Regions from separate parts of the Pseudomonas savastanoi genome, predicted to be linked through region 2. Evidence: predicted binding sites of a transcription regulator. Region 2 holds the regulator's gene; the other holds the start of a gene.
What was found. Region 2 encodes sigma-54, which starts transcription at its own class of promoters, with help from an activator protein. Its sites were predicted from a motif close to ANTGGCATNNANNTTGCTNT; they were not measured.

Region 1 (7,319 bases), 700 kb from region 2:
TGTTCGACTGCTCGCACATGACCATCCGCCGCGATATCGCCCAGCTGGAACAGGAAGGCCGCGCCTACTCGGTTACCGGGGGCGTGCGTATCGCCAGCCAGGTGCACAGCGAGCCCAGCCATCAGTCCAAGGCGGTTATAGAGCTGCCGCACAAACAGGGCATGGCGAGGCTCGCGGCGGGTTTGCTGCATCCGGACATGACGATTTACCTGGACGCGGGCACCAGCACACTGGAAATCGTGCCGCATATCATTGCGTTGTCAGGCATGACCGTGGTGACCAATGATTTCGGCGTAGTCAACGCACTGGCCGATGCTGCGCATGTGGATGTGATTCACACCGGCGGGCTGCTCGATCATCCGAACCGCTCCAGCGTAGGCGGGCTGGCGGCAGCGACGTTGCGGCAACTGGCGACCGATGTGGCCTTCATGTCGACCAGCTCGTGGGACCTGCAACGCGGCACGACTACGCCGTCGGCGCTGAAAGTCGAGGTCAAACAGGCCGCCATGCAGTCAGCCTCGCAAACCGTATTGGTCGCGACCAGCTCGAAATACGGCACCTTCGGCATGTACAAGGTGGCAGGGCTCGAGCAGTTCGACACCATCATCACCGATGCCGCACTGGCTGAAGCGGCAGCGGATGGTATCCGTAAGCAGCGTATCGAATTGTTGCTGGCCCCGGTGGGTGGCAAGCGCTAGACACTTGATACCCGCCCTGAGCTTCAGCCGGCTGCGTGTCCCGATAATCCATCAGGCATAAAAAAAACCCCGGTCTCTCGACCGGGGTTTTTTATTCAGCGCGGGCTAAGTATCAAGCCTTGGCTTTCTTGGCAGCGCGGGTACGCTCGCTTTCGTCCAGGATCTTCTTGCGAAGACGGATGGATTTCGGCGTTACTTCGCACAGCTCGTCGTCCTGGATGAATTCCAGAGCCTGTTCAAGGGTGAACTTGACAGGTGGAACCAGAGCGATGGTTTCGTCTTTGCCCGAAGCACGCATGTTGTCGAGCTTCTTGCCTTTGGTAGGGTTCACACCCAGGTCGTTGTCGCGGCTGTTCAGACCAACGATCTGACCACCGTAGATTTCCTGACCGTGCTCGACGAACAGCTTGCCGCGCGCCTGCAGGGTTTCCAGGGAGTAGGTCAACGCCTTGCCGGTTTCAACCGAAACCAGAACGCCGTTCTGACGGCCGGACATGTCGCCGGACTTCATCACGTCGTAACGGTCGAAGATCGAGGTCAGGATGCCAGCACCGGAGGTGAGGGTCAGGAACTCGTTACGGAAACCGATCAGGCCACGGGCCGGGATGTTGTACTCAAGGCGAACACGGCCCTTGCCATCCGGAACCATGTTGGTCAGGTCGCCTTTACGCAGCCCCATTTGCTCCATGATCGCGCCCTGGGATTCTTCCGGCAGGTCGATGGTCACGTTTTCGTACGGTTCGTGCTTCACGTCACCTACGCGACGGATGATCACTTCCGGACGACCTACACCCATTTCGAAGCCTTCGCGACGCATGGTTTCGATCAGTACCGAGAGGTGCAGCTCACCACGGCCGGAGACCTTGAACTTGTCGGCGGTGTCGCCTTCTTCAACGCGCAGGGCAACGTTGTACAGCAGTTCCTTGTCCAGACGTTCCTTGATGTTACGGCTGGTGACGAACTTGCCTTCCTTACCGCAGAACGGCGAGTCGTTAACCTGGAAGGTCATCGAAACGGTTGGCTCGTCGACGGTCAGCGGCTTCATCGCTTCAACATTCAGCGGATCGCACAGGGTGTCGGAGATGAACAGCTGGTCGAAGCCGCTGATGCAGACGATGTCGCCGGCAGCTGCTTCTTCAACGTCCACACGGTGCAGACCGTGGTGACCCATCAGCTTCAGGATACGACCGTTGCGCTTCTTGCCTTCGGCATCGATAGCAACAACCGGGGTGTTTGGCTTGACGCGACCGCGAGCGATACGGCCAACACCGATGACGCCCAGGAAGCTGTTGTAGTCCAGAGCCGAGATCTGCATCTGGAACGGGCCGTCACGGTCAACCTTTGGAGCAGGAACGTGGTCGACGATCGACTGATACAGCGGAGTCATGTCTTCAGCCATGTCGGTGTGTTCCAGACCGGCAATACCGTTCAGGGCCGAGGCGTAGACGACTTTGAAGTCCAGCTGTTCTTCGGTAGCACCGAGGTTGTCGAACAGGTCGAAGATCTGGTCCAGAACCCAGTCCGGACGCGCGCCTGGACGGTCAACCTTGTTGATGACCACGATTGGACGCAGGCCGGCTTCGAAAGCCTTCTTGGTCACAAAACGGGTTTGCGGCATAGGGCCGTCCTGGGCATCGACCAGCAGCAGTACGGAGTCGACCATCGACATCACGCGCTCTACTTCACCACCGAAGTCGGCGTGGCCCGGGGTGTCCACGATGTTGATGTGGTAGCCATTCCAGTTGATCGCGGTGTTCTTCGCGAGAATGGTAATACCGCGCTCTTTTTCCTGGTCGTTGGAGTCCATCACGCGCTCGTCGTTGAGCTCGTTGCGCTCAAGGGTGCCGGACTGGCGCAGGAGTTTGTCTACCAGGGTGGTCTTACCATGGTCAACGTGAGCAATGATGGCGATGTTGCGTAGATTTTCGATCACTTGTGTATCTCGATCAGAGGATTCGGTCTGCTGACTGTTTATAAGGCAGCGATTAACTATTTCGAGTCGGCAAAAGCCGTTACGGCATGACGACTGGTGTCGGGGGGCCGGTGACGCAAGCCACAGGCAAACAGCCCCGGGCACTTAGCTCGGTCGATAAACGCGCACATTGGCATGCCCCTCACTGAGCAAATGGTGAGCATGCAGGCGACTCATGACGCCTTTGTCGCAATACAAAAGGTACTGGCGCGTGTCATCCAGTGCCTTGAAACGGCTGTTCAATGCGTAGAACGGCAACGTCTGTATCTCCACGCCAGGCACTTGCAGCGGCTGGTCCTCCTGAGCATCCGGGTGACGGATGTCGATGATGACCTGACCGGCCAGCGCCTGGCTGACTTCTTCTATGTCGACATTGCGGCTCAGATCGTCGATGACCCGATCGATCGAAATCAGCTTCGCGCGTTCAAGCGCTTGCTCGAGAATCGCCATGTCGAACTGTTTTTCTTCGTACTCAACGCGATTTCGCTTGGCGTTGGTCTTCGGGTTGACCGAAATCACCCCGCAATACTCAGGCATGTGCCGGGCAAAATCGGCAGTGCCGATTTCAGTCGCCAGGTCCACGATGTCCTGCTTGTGGCTCGCAACCAGCGGTCGCAGGACCAGCTTGTCTGTAGCCGCGTCGATCAGCGACAGGTTTGGCAGCGTCTGGCTGGCAACCTGTGAAATCGCTTCGCCAGTTACCAGCACGTCGATTTCGAGACGATCAGCCACGGCGGATGCAGCGCGTAACATCATACGCTTCAAAACTACACCCATATGACTGTTATCGACTTTCTGCAGAATTTCTCCGAGAACTTCCTCGAATGGCACGCTGACAAACAGCACCCGCTGCGAACTGCCGTACTTCTTCCAGATGAAGTGAGCGACTTCCATCACGCCCAGTTCATGGGCACGTCCGCCCAGATTGAAGAAGCAGAAGTGCGCCATAAGGCCGCGGCGCATGATCTGGTAGGCCGCAACGGTCGAGTCGAACCCGCCGGACATCAATACCAGGGTCTGCTCCAGCGCACCCAGCGGGTAGCCGCCCATGCCCTGATGCTGGTCATGAACGACAAACAACCGTTGGTCGCGAATTTCCATCCGCACGACCAGATCGGGCTTTTTCAGCTCGATTCCGGCGGCGCCGCATTGCATGCGCAACTTGCTACCGACGTATTTCTCGACATCCATCGAGCTGAAATCGTGACGACCGGCGCGTTTGCAACGCACTGAAAACATCTTGCCGGGCAGCAGGTCGGCGTAGTGCAGTTTGCACTTGGCGACGATGTCATCCATGTCGCCCAACGGGTACTCGGCCACCTGCAGAAAGTTGGCAATGCCAGGCATGCAACTCAGCCGGTCCCTGATGCCCTGCAGCACTTTGGGGTCGGTCTTGCGGGTCTCCACCTCAAGGTTGTCCCATACGCCACCCACGACAATGTCCGCGTCCAGTTCACGGAGCACGGTACGAATGTTCTTGCCCAGTTGCCGGATGAATTTCTTGCGCACCGGCGGGCTTTTAATGGTGATTTCTGGAAAAACTTTAACGATTAGTTTCATGGAAACAGCGCGTGAGGTGCCGACTGAAAAAGGGGGGCGCGGATTATAGCGGAAATTGCTCAACGTTTAACCAGTTATCGTACACCCGACCATCAACGCACCAAAAAGAGTCGGCGCACCAAATTGCAGCGCCATAACGGTGCGTACTTTTCTCGGCAGACGCGTTTAAATCCCCTGAAAGCCAGCTTTTGAAGCAAAAAACCCAACACGGGGCACTGGCATGCAAATTGCTCCCTTGTGAGGCAGGTTGCCTTGGCAGAATATTCGCGCCGGCATCACCCAAATTCAAGGGACCCAGCCTATAGAAGGCGGTTCTTAGCCACCCGGAGGACACCATGTCGAAGTCGGTTCAACTCATCAAAGATCATGACGTTAAGTGGATTGATCTGCGCTTCACGGACACTAAAGGTACGCAGCACCACGTGACCATGCCAGCTCGCGATGCGCTGGAAGATGACTTCTTCGAAGTCGGCAAGATGTTCGACGGCTCCTCCATCTCTGGCTGGAAAGGCATCGAAGCTTCCGACATGATCCTGCTGCCGGACGACGAAACCGCTGTTCTGGACCCGTTCACCGAAGAACCGACCCTGATCCTGGTGTGCGACATCATCGAACCGTCGACCATGCAAGGTTACGATCGTGACCCACGCGCCATCGCTCGTCGCGCCGAGGAATACCTGAAGTCCACCGGTATCGGTGACACCGTATTCGCAGGCCCTGAGCCAGAATTCTTCATCTTCGACGAAGTGAAATTCAAGTCCGACATCTCGGGCTCCATGTTCAAGATCTTCTCTGAGCAAGGTTCGTGGATGTCCGACCAGGACGTGGAAGGCGGCAACAAAGGCCACCGCCCAGGCGTCAAAGGCGGTTATTTCCCGGTTCCGCCGTTCGACCATGACCACGAAATCCGTACCGCCATGTGCAACGCTCTGGAAGAAATGGGCCAGACCGTTGAAGTTCACCACCACGAAGTGGCGACCGCTGGCCAGAACGAAATCGGCGTGAAATTCAACACGCTGGTTAAAAAGGCTGACGAAGTTCAGACCCTGAAATACGTTGTTCACAACGTTGCTGACGCTTACGGCCGCACCGCGACCTTCATGCCAAAGCCTCTGTACGGTGATAACGGTTCAGGCATGCACGTGCACATGTCCATCGCCAAAGATGGCAAGAACACCTTCGCAGGTGAAGGCTATGCCGGTCTGTCCGACCTCGCTCTGTACTTCATCGGCGGCATCATCAAGCACGGCAAGGCGCTGAACGGCTTCACCAACCCGTCCACCAACTCGTACAAGCGTCTGGTTCCAGGCTTCGAAGCACCGGTCATGCTGGCCTACTCGGCGCGTAACCGTTCCGCTTCGATCCGTATTCCTTACGTCAACAGCCCACGCGGCCGCCGTATCGAAGCACGCTTCCCGGATCCTTCGGCCAACCCGTACCTGGCCTTCGCGGCTCTGTTGATGGCTGGCCTGGACGGCATCCAGAACAAGATCCACCCTGGCGACGCAGCTGACAAGAACCTGTATGACCTGCCACCTGAAGAGGCCAAAGAGATCCCACAAGTTTGCGGCAGCCTGAAAGAAGCGCTGGAAGAACTGGACAAGGGCCGTGCGTTCCTGACCAAAGGCGGCGTGTTCAGCGACGACTTCATCGACGCTTACATCGCACTGAAAAGCGAAGAAGAAATCCGCGTTCGTACCTTCGTACACCCACTGGAATACGAGCTGTATTACAGCTGCTAATCCAGCCGCGCCAGCGTTGATGGCGTAACAAGAGACCTCCTTCGGGAGGTTTCTTTGTTTCTGAGGACCGATTTTTTATTTTGTGCAATAACGGGATACCGCATCAGAAAAAAAATACCGGGCAAACTTCTGGCTCGAATTTCAGCCAGCAAGGCCATCCCGACATGCCCTACAGACTTCTGATCACAGCTGCCCTGATAGCACTGACAGACAACGCCGTTGCCCAACAGGCAAGCCCCACCGTCGAATCCCGTGTTCTGCTGAAAAGCAAAACTTCCTGGGATGGCACGCCTTACATTGCCTACCCCAAAGGCCAGCCCGAGCTGACCGTTCTGAAAATCAACATTCCTGCAAACACCGCGCTGAAATGGCATAGCCATCCGATCCCCAACGCCGCCTACGTGGCCTCAGGAGAAATCACCGTCGAAAAACGGGACAGCAACAAGGAAATCCGCCTGAAAAAAGGCGACGCACTCGCAGAGATGGTTGATATCGTGCACCGCGGCAAGACGGGCGACACACCGGTCGAACTTATCGTCTTCTACGCCGCGACAGAAGCAACGCCGTTGTCGCAATAAGCTCTCACCAGCACGTACGCGGAATGCAGCCTTGCAACGTGAAATTCTTTTCACCACCGGGCACTGGCTGCATACCCAAGAATCGGGCTTAACTCTGAACCCGCCCCGATCAATATGGAGTTGAATATGCGCCTGCTTCTGGCCACTTCCCTGCTGACCCTGACGTGCATGTCTTCCTGCTTCGCCTTCGCCGCCGAGCAGAAGCCCTCTTCTATCGAGCCGCTGTTGCAAGCCATCAGCGAGCGCCTGTCCATCGCCGATCAGGTTGCCCTGAGCAAATGGGACAGCGGCAAAGCCGTCGAGGACCCGCCGCGCGAGCTGCAAGTCATCAGCGCAGCGCAGGCCCGCGCTGCCGAGTTCAAGCTGAACCCTGACGACGTTCAACGCTTATTCAAGGCGCAGATCGAAGCCAACAAGCAAATACAGAATGCACTGCTTGCCCAATGGCATGCAGCGGGCAAAGCCCCTGATACGACCAGGCTGAGCCTGGTGGACGATATCCGCCCGAAACTCGACCGGCTGCAAACCCAGCTGCTGCAGGCATATGCCGACTTCCAGCCACTGCGCAAGACCGAAGACTGCAGGATCAAGCTGGATATGGCGCTCAAGCGCTATCAGACCGACCCGATTCATGATCAGGCACTGGTACTGGCCACCGCCGATCTTTGCTCGGCAAACCTCTGACACATCAGGCGGATAGCGCAGCATAGGGCGATGTGTTCTATGCTGACGGCCAATTGTGCCATTGCTGTCGAGAGTCTCATGCGTC
Region 2 (7,319 bases):
TGTGTTCATCAACTGGCGACCTGCGTGCTACAGCCCTCTATTTCCCTCTCTGAACTGGTGCAAGGACATTGCGATGAGTAATACCCGTATCGAACGCGACAGCATGGGCCAGCTACAGGTCCCGGCCGAGGCCCTTTACGGCGCGCAGACTCAGCGTGCGGTGGAAAACTTTCCGATCAGCCATCAACGTATGCCCCGGCAATTCATTCGCGCCCTGTTGCTGGCCAAGGCGGCCGCAGCGCAGGCGAACCTGGAGCTGGAGCAGATCAGCGAGGGGCAGAGCAGGGCGATTGTCAGTGCCGTGAAGGACCTGCTGGCCAGTGACTACATGGCGCATTTCCCGGTCGATATCTTTCAGACCGGTTCCGGCACCAGTACCAACATGAACGCCAACGAGGTGATCGCCACGCTGGCCACGCGCGTGCTGGGCGAAGAGGTCAATCCCAATGACCACGTCAACTGCGGGCAGAGCAGCAACGACATCATCCCGACCACGATTCATGTGAGCGCTGCACTGGCCCTGCACGAACAACTGCTGCCTGCGCTGGCCCATCTGGTGCAAGTGACTGAACACAAAGCCGAGCAGGTCCATGCCTTCGTCAAGACCGGCCGTACGCATCTGATGGACGCCATGCCCGTGCGCATGAGCCAGGTGCTCAACGGCTGGTCACAGCAGATTCGCGCCAACGTCGAGCATCTGCAAGGTCTCCAGCCGAGTCTGCAGTCATTGGCGCAGGGCGGCACCGCAGTCGGTACCGGGATCAACGCGCATCCCGAATTTGCGGCTCGTTTCAGTCGTCAGTTGAGCACGTTGACCGGTGTGCAATTCGCGCCCGGCAAGAACCTGTTCGCGTTGATCGGTTCGCAGGACACCGCAGTTGCGGTATCCGGCCAGCTCAAAGCCACGGCGGTGTCGCTGATGAAAATTGCCAACGACCTCCGCTGGATGAATTCGGGGCCACTGGCAGGGCTGGGTGAGATCGAGCTGGAGGCTTTGCAGCCGGGTTCATCGATCATGCCGGGCAAGGTCAACCCGGTCATTCCGGAAGCCACCGCCATGGTTGCCGCGCAGGTGATTGGCAACGACGCGACGATTACCGTGGCGGGGCAGTCTGGCAACTTCGAACTTAACGTGATGCTGCCGATCATCGCCCAGAACCTGCTCAGCAGCATCGAGCTGCTGGCCAACTCCAGTCGGCTGCTGGCTGACAAGGCGATTGCGAGCTTCAAGGTCAATGAATCCAAGCTCAAGGAAGCGCTGTCGCGTAATCCGATTCTGGTGACGGCCCTCAACCCGATCATTGGCTATCAGAAAGCCGCCGAAATTGCCAAGACCGCTTACAAGCAGGGCCGTCCGGTCATTGACGTCGCCCTTGAGCACACCGATTTGCAACGTAGCGAACTGGAAGTGTTGCTCAACCCTGAAAAACTCACCGCTGGCGGTATTTGATTCCAGCCAGCCAACGTCCCCTGGAGGTATGACCATGCAGCATTGGAAACGCACCATCGAGCAGGCCAATCGCTGTTTCAATCTGGGCGAGTGGGTCGAAGCCCGCGAGCTGTACCTTCAGGCGCTGGCGTTGGCGCAGGTGTTGTTCGAGCGTTGGGCGGATGTCGACGAAGCCGTCGCAGCCTGTGTGATTTCTCACCACAACCTGGCGGACCTGCACCTGAGCCTCGGTCAGCCTGAGGAAAGCGCCGAATACCTGTGTGCCATTCATCAACATCTGTTGCGGACCATGCAGGATCAGCGTCTTCCTCCGGCGCTCCGTGAGGCAGCCTTGCGCCACAGCAGCAAAACCTACGCCGAGTTGCTGAGCTTTATCAGTGAACACGGCGAATACCCGCGCACTCATCGGCTGCTGAACAGCAGCAGCGAGCACACGCGCTCATCGTTGCAGCGCAACTCGGCAGCCACTTCCGGACTTTTCTACGGAGCACATTGAAATGCCTTATACCTTGCCTGCACTGCCTTACGCATACGACGCCCTGGAGCCGCACATCGATGCGCAAACCATGGAGATTCATTACACCAAGCATCACCAGACCTACATCAACAACCTTAATGCGGCGGTCGAAGGTACGGAGTTTGCTGACTGGTCCGTCGAGAAACTGGTGGCCAGCATCAAGCAGTTGCCTGAAAACCTGCGTCCGGCGGTCATCAACCAGGGTGGCGGTCACGCGAATCATTCGTTGTTCTGGGAGGTAATGGTGCCAGGCGGGGGCGGTTTGCCAAAAGGCCCTGTCGCCTTGGCCATCGACGAGCAGCTGGGCGGCTACGACAGCTTCAAAGAGGCGTTTACCAAAGCCGCATTGACTCGTTTCGGCAGCGGCTGGGCATGGCTGAGCGTCACCCCTGACAAAAAGCTGGTGGTTGAAAGCAGCGGTAATCAGGACAGCCCGTTGATGAATGGCAATACGCCGATTCTGGGTCTGGACGTATGGGAGCACGCTTACTACCTGCGCTATCAGAACCGTCGCCCCGAATACATCAACGCGTTCTACAACGTGATCAATTGGGATGAAGTGTCTCGACGTTATCAGGCCGCTCTGGTCTGACTCCAGTAACCGGGCCCAAGGCAGCTTATGCGCTCAGGAATATTAGCTATCAGCAGTGTGCGGTTGTTGCGGCTCGTCGTAGGCACCGGGCTGCTGTTGGCCGGTATGGCGTTACTGATTGCTCACGGTTTGAGCTGGTTGCAGATGCACTGCTGGTGATCATCGAAGGGGCGTGTTTGAGGGCTTACTCGCCCTCATCAAACTTGTTGTTGATCAGTTCAACCAGGCCATCGAGCGCTTCCTGCTCGAATTCGCCTTCGGTTTTCAGATGGATTTCGGTGCCTTTGCCTGCCGCCAGCATCATCACGGCCATGATGCTTTTACCATCGACCATGGTCTGCTCAGAGCGGCCAACCCTGATCGTGCAAGGGAACTTGCCTGCGACGCCGACGAATTTGGCGGCAGCGCGGGCATGCAGGCCCAATTTGTTGATGATGGTGATTTGACGAGCGGGCATCGCAGTGAAAATCCTTTCAGCTAAGGTCGCGGTGGCGAACCTGAACGTTCTTGAGTGATTGTTGCAAGACCTTGCCGAGCCGTTCGGTCAGGTAGACGGAGCGGTGATGTCCGCCGGTGCAGCCGATGGCAATGGTAACGTAAGAACGGTTGCTGGCTGCAAACCGGGGCAACCATTTGTTCAGATAAGCGAAGATGTCCTGAAACATCTCTTCAACATCGGGCTGCACCGACAGGTAGTCGATAACCGGTTGTTCAAGTCCGGAATGGTCGCGCAGTTCAGGCTTCCAGTACGGGTTGGGCAGGCAGCGCACATCGAACACCAGATCTGCGTCGACGGGCATGCCACGCTTGAAACCAAAGGATTCGATCAGAAACGCGGTGCCTGGCTCGGGTTTGTTCAGCAGACGAAGCTTGAGCGCGTCGCGCAACTGATAGAGGTTCAGGTGGGTGGTGTTGATCTTCAGGTCGGCCAGGTCGATGATCGGGCCCAGCAGCGTTGTCTCGTCGCGTATCGCCTCGGCCAGCGAACGATCTGCCGTGCTCAAAGGATGGCGACGCCTGGTTTCCGAGAAACGCTTGAGAAGGGTTGCTTCATCCGCATCCAGGTAAAGCACGTCGCACTGGATGTTGCGTGAGCGGACTTCATCCAGCATTTGCGGAAAGCGGGTCAGGTGACTGGGCAGGTTTCGCGCATCGATGGACACCGCCAGCAAGGGCTCGGCCAGTTCAGTATTGATCAGCGCTCGCTCGGCCAGTTCCGGCAGCAGTCCGGCCGGCAGGTTGTCGACACAGTAAAAACCGTTGTCTTCCAGCACGTCGAGGGCTGTACTTTTACCCGAGCCGGAACGGCCGCTGACGATGATCATGCGCATGTTCAGTTTCCGTTCTGCACGTCCAGCACCACTTGATAAAGCGCTTCAGCACTTTCGGCACTGCGCAGGCGCTTACGCACATCTTTGTCATCAAGCATGCTGGCGATCTGGCGCAGTAACTCCAGGTGCTCATCGGTAGCAGCCTGCGGGACCAGCAAGACAAACAGCAGGTCAACCGGCGCGCCATCGATGGCGTCGAAATCCACGGGGGTAGCGAGGTGAATGACTGCACTGACAGGCTCGCTGCAGTCAGCAAGGCGGCAATGAGGGATGGCAATACCGTTGCCGAAACCGGTTGAACCCAGTTTTTCGCGGGCAACAAGACTTGCGAATACTGTGTCCGAAGCCATGCCCGGTACTTTACGACCGATCAGTTTGGCAATTTCTTCGAGTACACGCTTTTTACTGCCACCCGACACGTTCACAAGGGAGCGGTCGGGGGTCAGGATATTTTCGATTCGGATCATTTAAATGGGCGTTAGCGAGCGGCCGCACCTTTGAGGATGCTTTGCTGCTTTTCCTTATGCTTGAGCAATTGTCGGTCTAGCTTGTCAGTGAGCAGGTCGATGGCAGCATACATGTCGTCATGTTCAGCATTGGCAACGACCTCTCCACCATGGATGTGCAACGTGGCTTCGATCTTCTGCTTGAGCTTTTCGACCGTCATCGTGACCTGCACGTTGGTAATCTTGTCAAAATGCCCCTCGAGCTTTTTGAGCTTGAGCTCAACGTATTCACGAAGGGGTTTGGTCACTTCCAGTTGGTGTCCACTGATGTTGACTTGCATACAGCTTTCTCCTTTGCCAGTGCATAAAGAGACAGGCATGGCGCCTGTCTCTGGGACGCTGTGGCTTGGCCTGCATCACATCAGCCGCTTACGCTCACTGGAAGGCGCTATCCCGAGTGACTCGCGGTACTTGGCGACTGTGCGACGGGCTACTTGAATGCCTTGTGCCTCCAGTAAACCAGCGATCTTGCTATCACTCAACGGCTTTTTCTGATTTTCCGCCGCAACCAGTTTTTTGATGATTGCGCGAATTGCCGTGGACGAGCATTCACCGCCCTCGGAAGTGCTCACATGGCTCGAGAAGAAGTATTTCAGCTCGTAAATGCCGCGTGGCGTGTGCATGAACTTCTGGGTGGTCACGCGCGAGATGGTCGACTCATGCATGCCCACTGCCTCGGCAATGTCGTGCAGAACAAGCGGCTTCATCGCCTCGTCGCCGTACTCAAGAAAGCCGCGCTGATGCTCGACGATCTGGGTGGCGACCTTCATCAGTGTCTCGTTGCGGCTTTGCAGGCTCTTGATGAACCAGCGCGCCTCTTGCAACTGGTTGCGCATGAACGTGTTGTCTGCGCTGGTATCGGCCCGACGCACAAAACCTGCGTATTGCGGATTGACGCGCAGGCGCGGTACGGACTCCTGATTGAGCTCGACCAGCCAGCGCTCATTGTCCTTGCGCACGATTACATCGGGAATGACGTACTCGGCTTCTGTGGATTCGATTTGTGAGCCAGGGCGCGGGTTGAGGCTCTGGACCAGCTCGATGACCTGGCGCAGCTCGTCTTCCTTGATCTTCATGCGCCGCATCAACTGGCCGTAGTCGCGGCTTCCCAGCAGGTCGATGTAGTCGGTGACCAGTCGTTGCGCCTCCGCCAGCCAGGGTGTTTTCGCTGGCAACTGGCGCAGTTGCAGGAGCAGGCATTCGCTCAGGTTTCGGGCACCGATGCCTGCCGGTTCAAACTGCTGGATGCGGTGCAGTACGGCTTCGATTTCGTCGAGCTCGATGTCCAGCTCGGGATCGAAAGACTCGAGAATTTCATCGAGGGTTTCGTCCAGATAGCCCTGGTTATTGATGCAGTCGATCAGCGTGACTGCCACCAGGCGGTCCTTGTCGGACATCGGAGCGACGTTCAACTGCCACAGCAGGTGGCTTTGCAGGCTCTCGCCTGCAGACGTGCGTGTGGTGAAGTCCCACTCGTCATCATCGTTACTTGGCAGGCTGCTGGCGCTGGTCTGGTAAATGTCTTCCCAGGCGGTATCGACAGGCAGCTCATTGGGAATGCGCTCGCTCCATTCGCCATCTTCAAGGTTATCCACAGTAGGTGCGGATTCCTGATAGGTCGGCTCTTGAACGTCGGGATTGGGCTTTTGTTCGATGTTGTCGGCAAGCGGGTCGGAGTTGTCGAAGTCGTCGCCTTCTTCCTGCCTTTCCAGCATGGGGTTTGACTCCAGCGCCTCCTGGATCTCCTGCTGGAGGTCCAGTGTAGAAAGCTGAAGTAAGCGGATTGCCTGTTGCAGCTGCGGTGTCATCGTCAGCTGCTGGCCCATTCTCAAGACTAGCGATGGTTTCATGGCAGGGGCTAAACACCTTATTCGCCGGCGCGCATGCGCCATCTACTACAGGCGCCGGGGCGCCAACTTAAGCAAATTATATGCCTGAAACCTGTGCCTTTGCCTAGAGTGATATGACAAATAAAATATTGTCAACACACTGCACTGGCATCAATCGGCCGCCAAGCGCAAAGGGCTGTCGATTAAAGGCGGAATTCGTGACCGAGGTAGACCTCTTTCACCAGTTGATTCGCCAGAATGGTCTCGGAATCGCCTTCTGCGATCAGCTGTCCATCGTTGACGATGTAGGCAGTTTCGCAGATGTCCAGCGTTTCACGGACGTTGTGGTCGGTGATCAGTACGCCGATACCCTTGGCCTTGAGATGGTGAATGATCTGCTTGATATCACCCACTGAAATAGGGTCTACGCCTGCGAACGGTTCATCCAGCAGTATGAATTTTGGCGCAGTGGCCAGGGCGCGAGCAATTTCCACACGGCGGCGCTCGCCACCCGACAGGCTCATGCCCAGGTTGTCGCGAATGTGGGTGATGTGAAACTCCTGCAAGAGGCTTTCGAGTTCCTTGCGGCGTGCTCCGGCATCGAGTTCCTTGCGGGTCTCGAGAATCGCCATGATGTTGTCGGACACTGACAGCTTGCGGAAAATCGAGGCTTCCTGCGGCAGGTAGCCGATGCCGGCTCGGGCGCGGCCGTGCATGGGTTGATGGCTGACATCCAGGTCATCAATCAGCACGCGACCCTGATCAGCCTGGACCAGACCTACGATCATGTAGAAGCAGGTAGTCTTGCCGGCACCGTTGGGGCCCAGCAGGCCGACGATCTGGCCGCTGTCGATGGAAATGCTCACATCGCGCACGACCTGCCGGCTTTTGTAGCTTTTAGCCAGATGCTGGGCTTTGAGCGTCGCCATTTACTGGGCCTTCTGAGGTTGGTCGGTTTTCTTTTTCGGCTGGATGACCATGTCGATACGCGGACGTGGTGTGGTCACCTTGGCGCCGCCATTGGCCCGACCGGCGCTGACGACCTGTCTGACCGTGTCATAGACGATTTTCTCGCCTTCGGAAGTGTTGCCATC

Region 1: glnA (glutamate--ammonia ligase) is a predicted target of sigma-54. The motif match lies at 4,445-4,464, and genes of this name have one in related genera.

What each region holds. Positions count from the first base shown of each region.
Region 1 covers NZ_CP076652.1:5,587,457-5,594,775, forward strand. The annotation lists gene KP808_RS23965 (DeoR/GlpR family DNA-binding transcription regulator) at 1-698, shown strand, start outside; gene typA (translational GTPase TypA) at 811-2,631, opposite strand; gene thiI (tRNA uracil 4-sulfurtransferase ThiI) at 2,776-4,230, opposite strand; gene glnA (glutamate--ammonia ligase) at 4,566-5,972, shown strand; gene KP808_RS23985 (cupin domain-containing protein) at 6,137-6,550, shown strand; gene KP808_RS23990 (chorismate mutase) at 6,677-7,234, shown strand; gene KP808_RS23995 (DUF4124 domain-containing protein) at 7,313-7,319, shown strand, end outside.
Region 2 covers NZ_CP076652.1:4,888,283-4,895,601, reverse strand. The annotation lists gene KP808_RS20760 (FagA protein) at 1-81, shown strand, start outside; gene KP808_RS20755 (class II fumarate hydratase) at 74-1,450, shown strand; gene KP808_RS20750 (DUF2753 domain-containing protein) at 1,485-1,946, shown strand; gene KP808_RS20745 (superoxide dismutase) at 1,948-2,559, shown strand; gene KP808_RS20740 (HPr family phosphocarrier protein) at 2,744-3,016, opposite strand; gene rapZ (RNase adapter RapZ) at 3,033-3,890, opposite strand; gene ptsN (PTS IIA-like nitrogen regulatory protein PtsN) at 3,893-4,357, opposite strand; gene hpf (ribosome hibernation-promoting factor, HPF/YfiA family) at 4,369-4,677, opposite strand; gene KP808_RS20720 (RNA polymerase factor sigma-54) at 4,753-6,246, opposite strand; gene lptB (LPS export ABC transporter ATP-binding protein) at 6,429-7,154, opposite strand; gene lptA (lipopolysaccharide transport periplasmic protein LptA) at 7,155-7,319, opposite strand, start outside.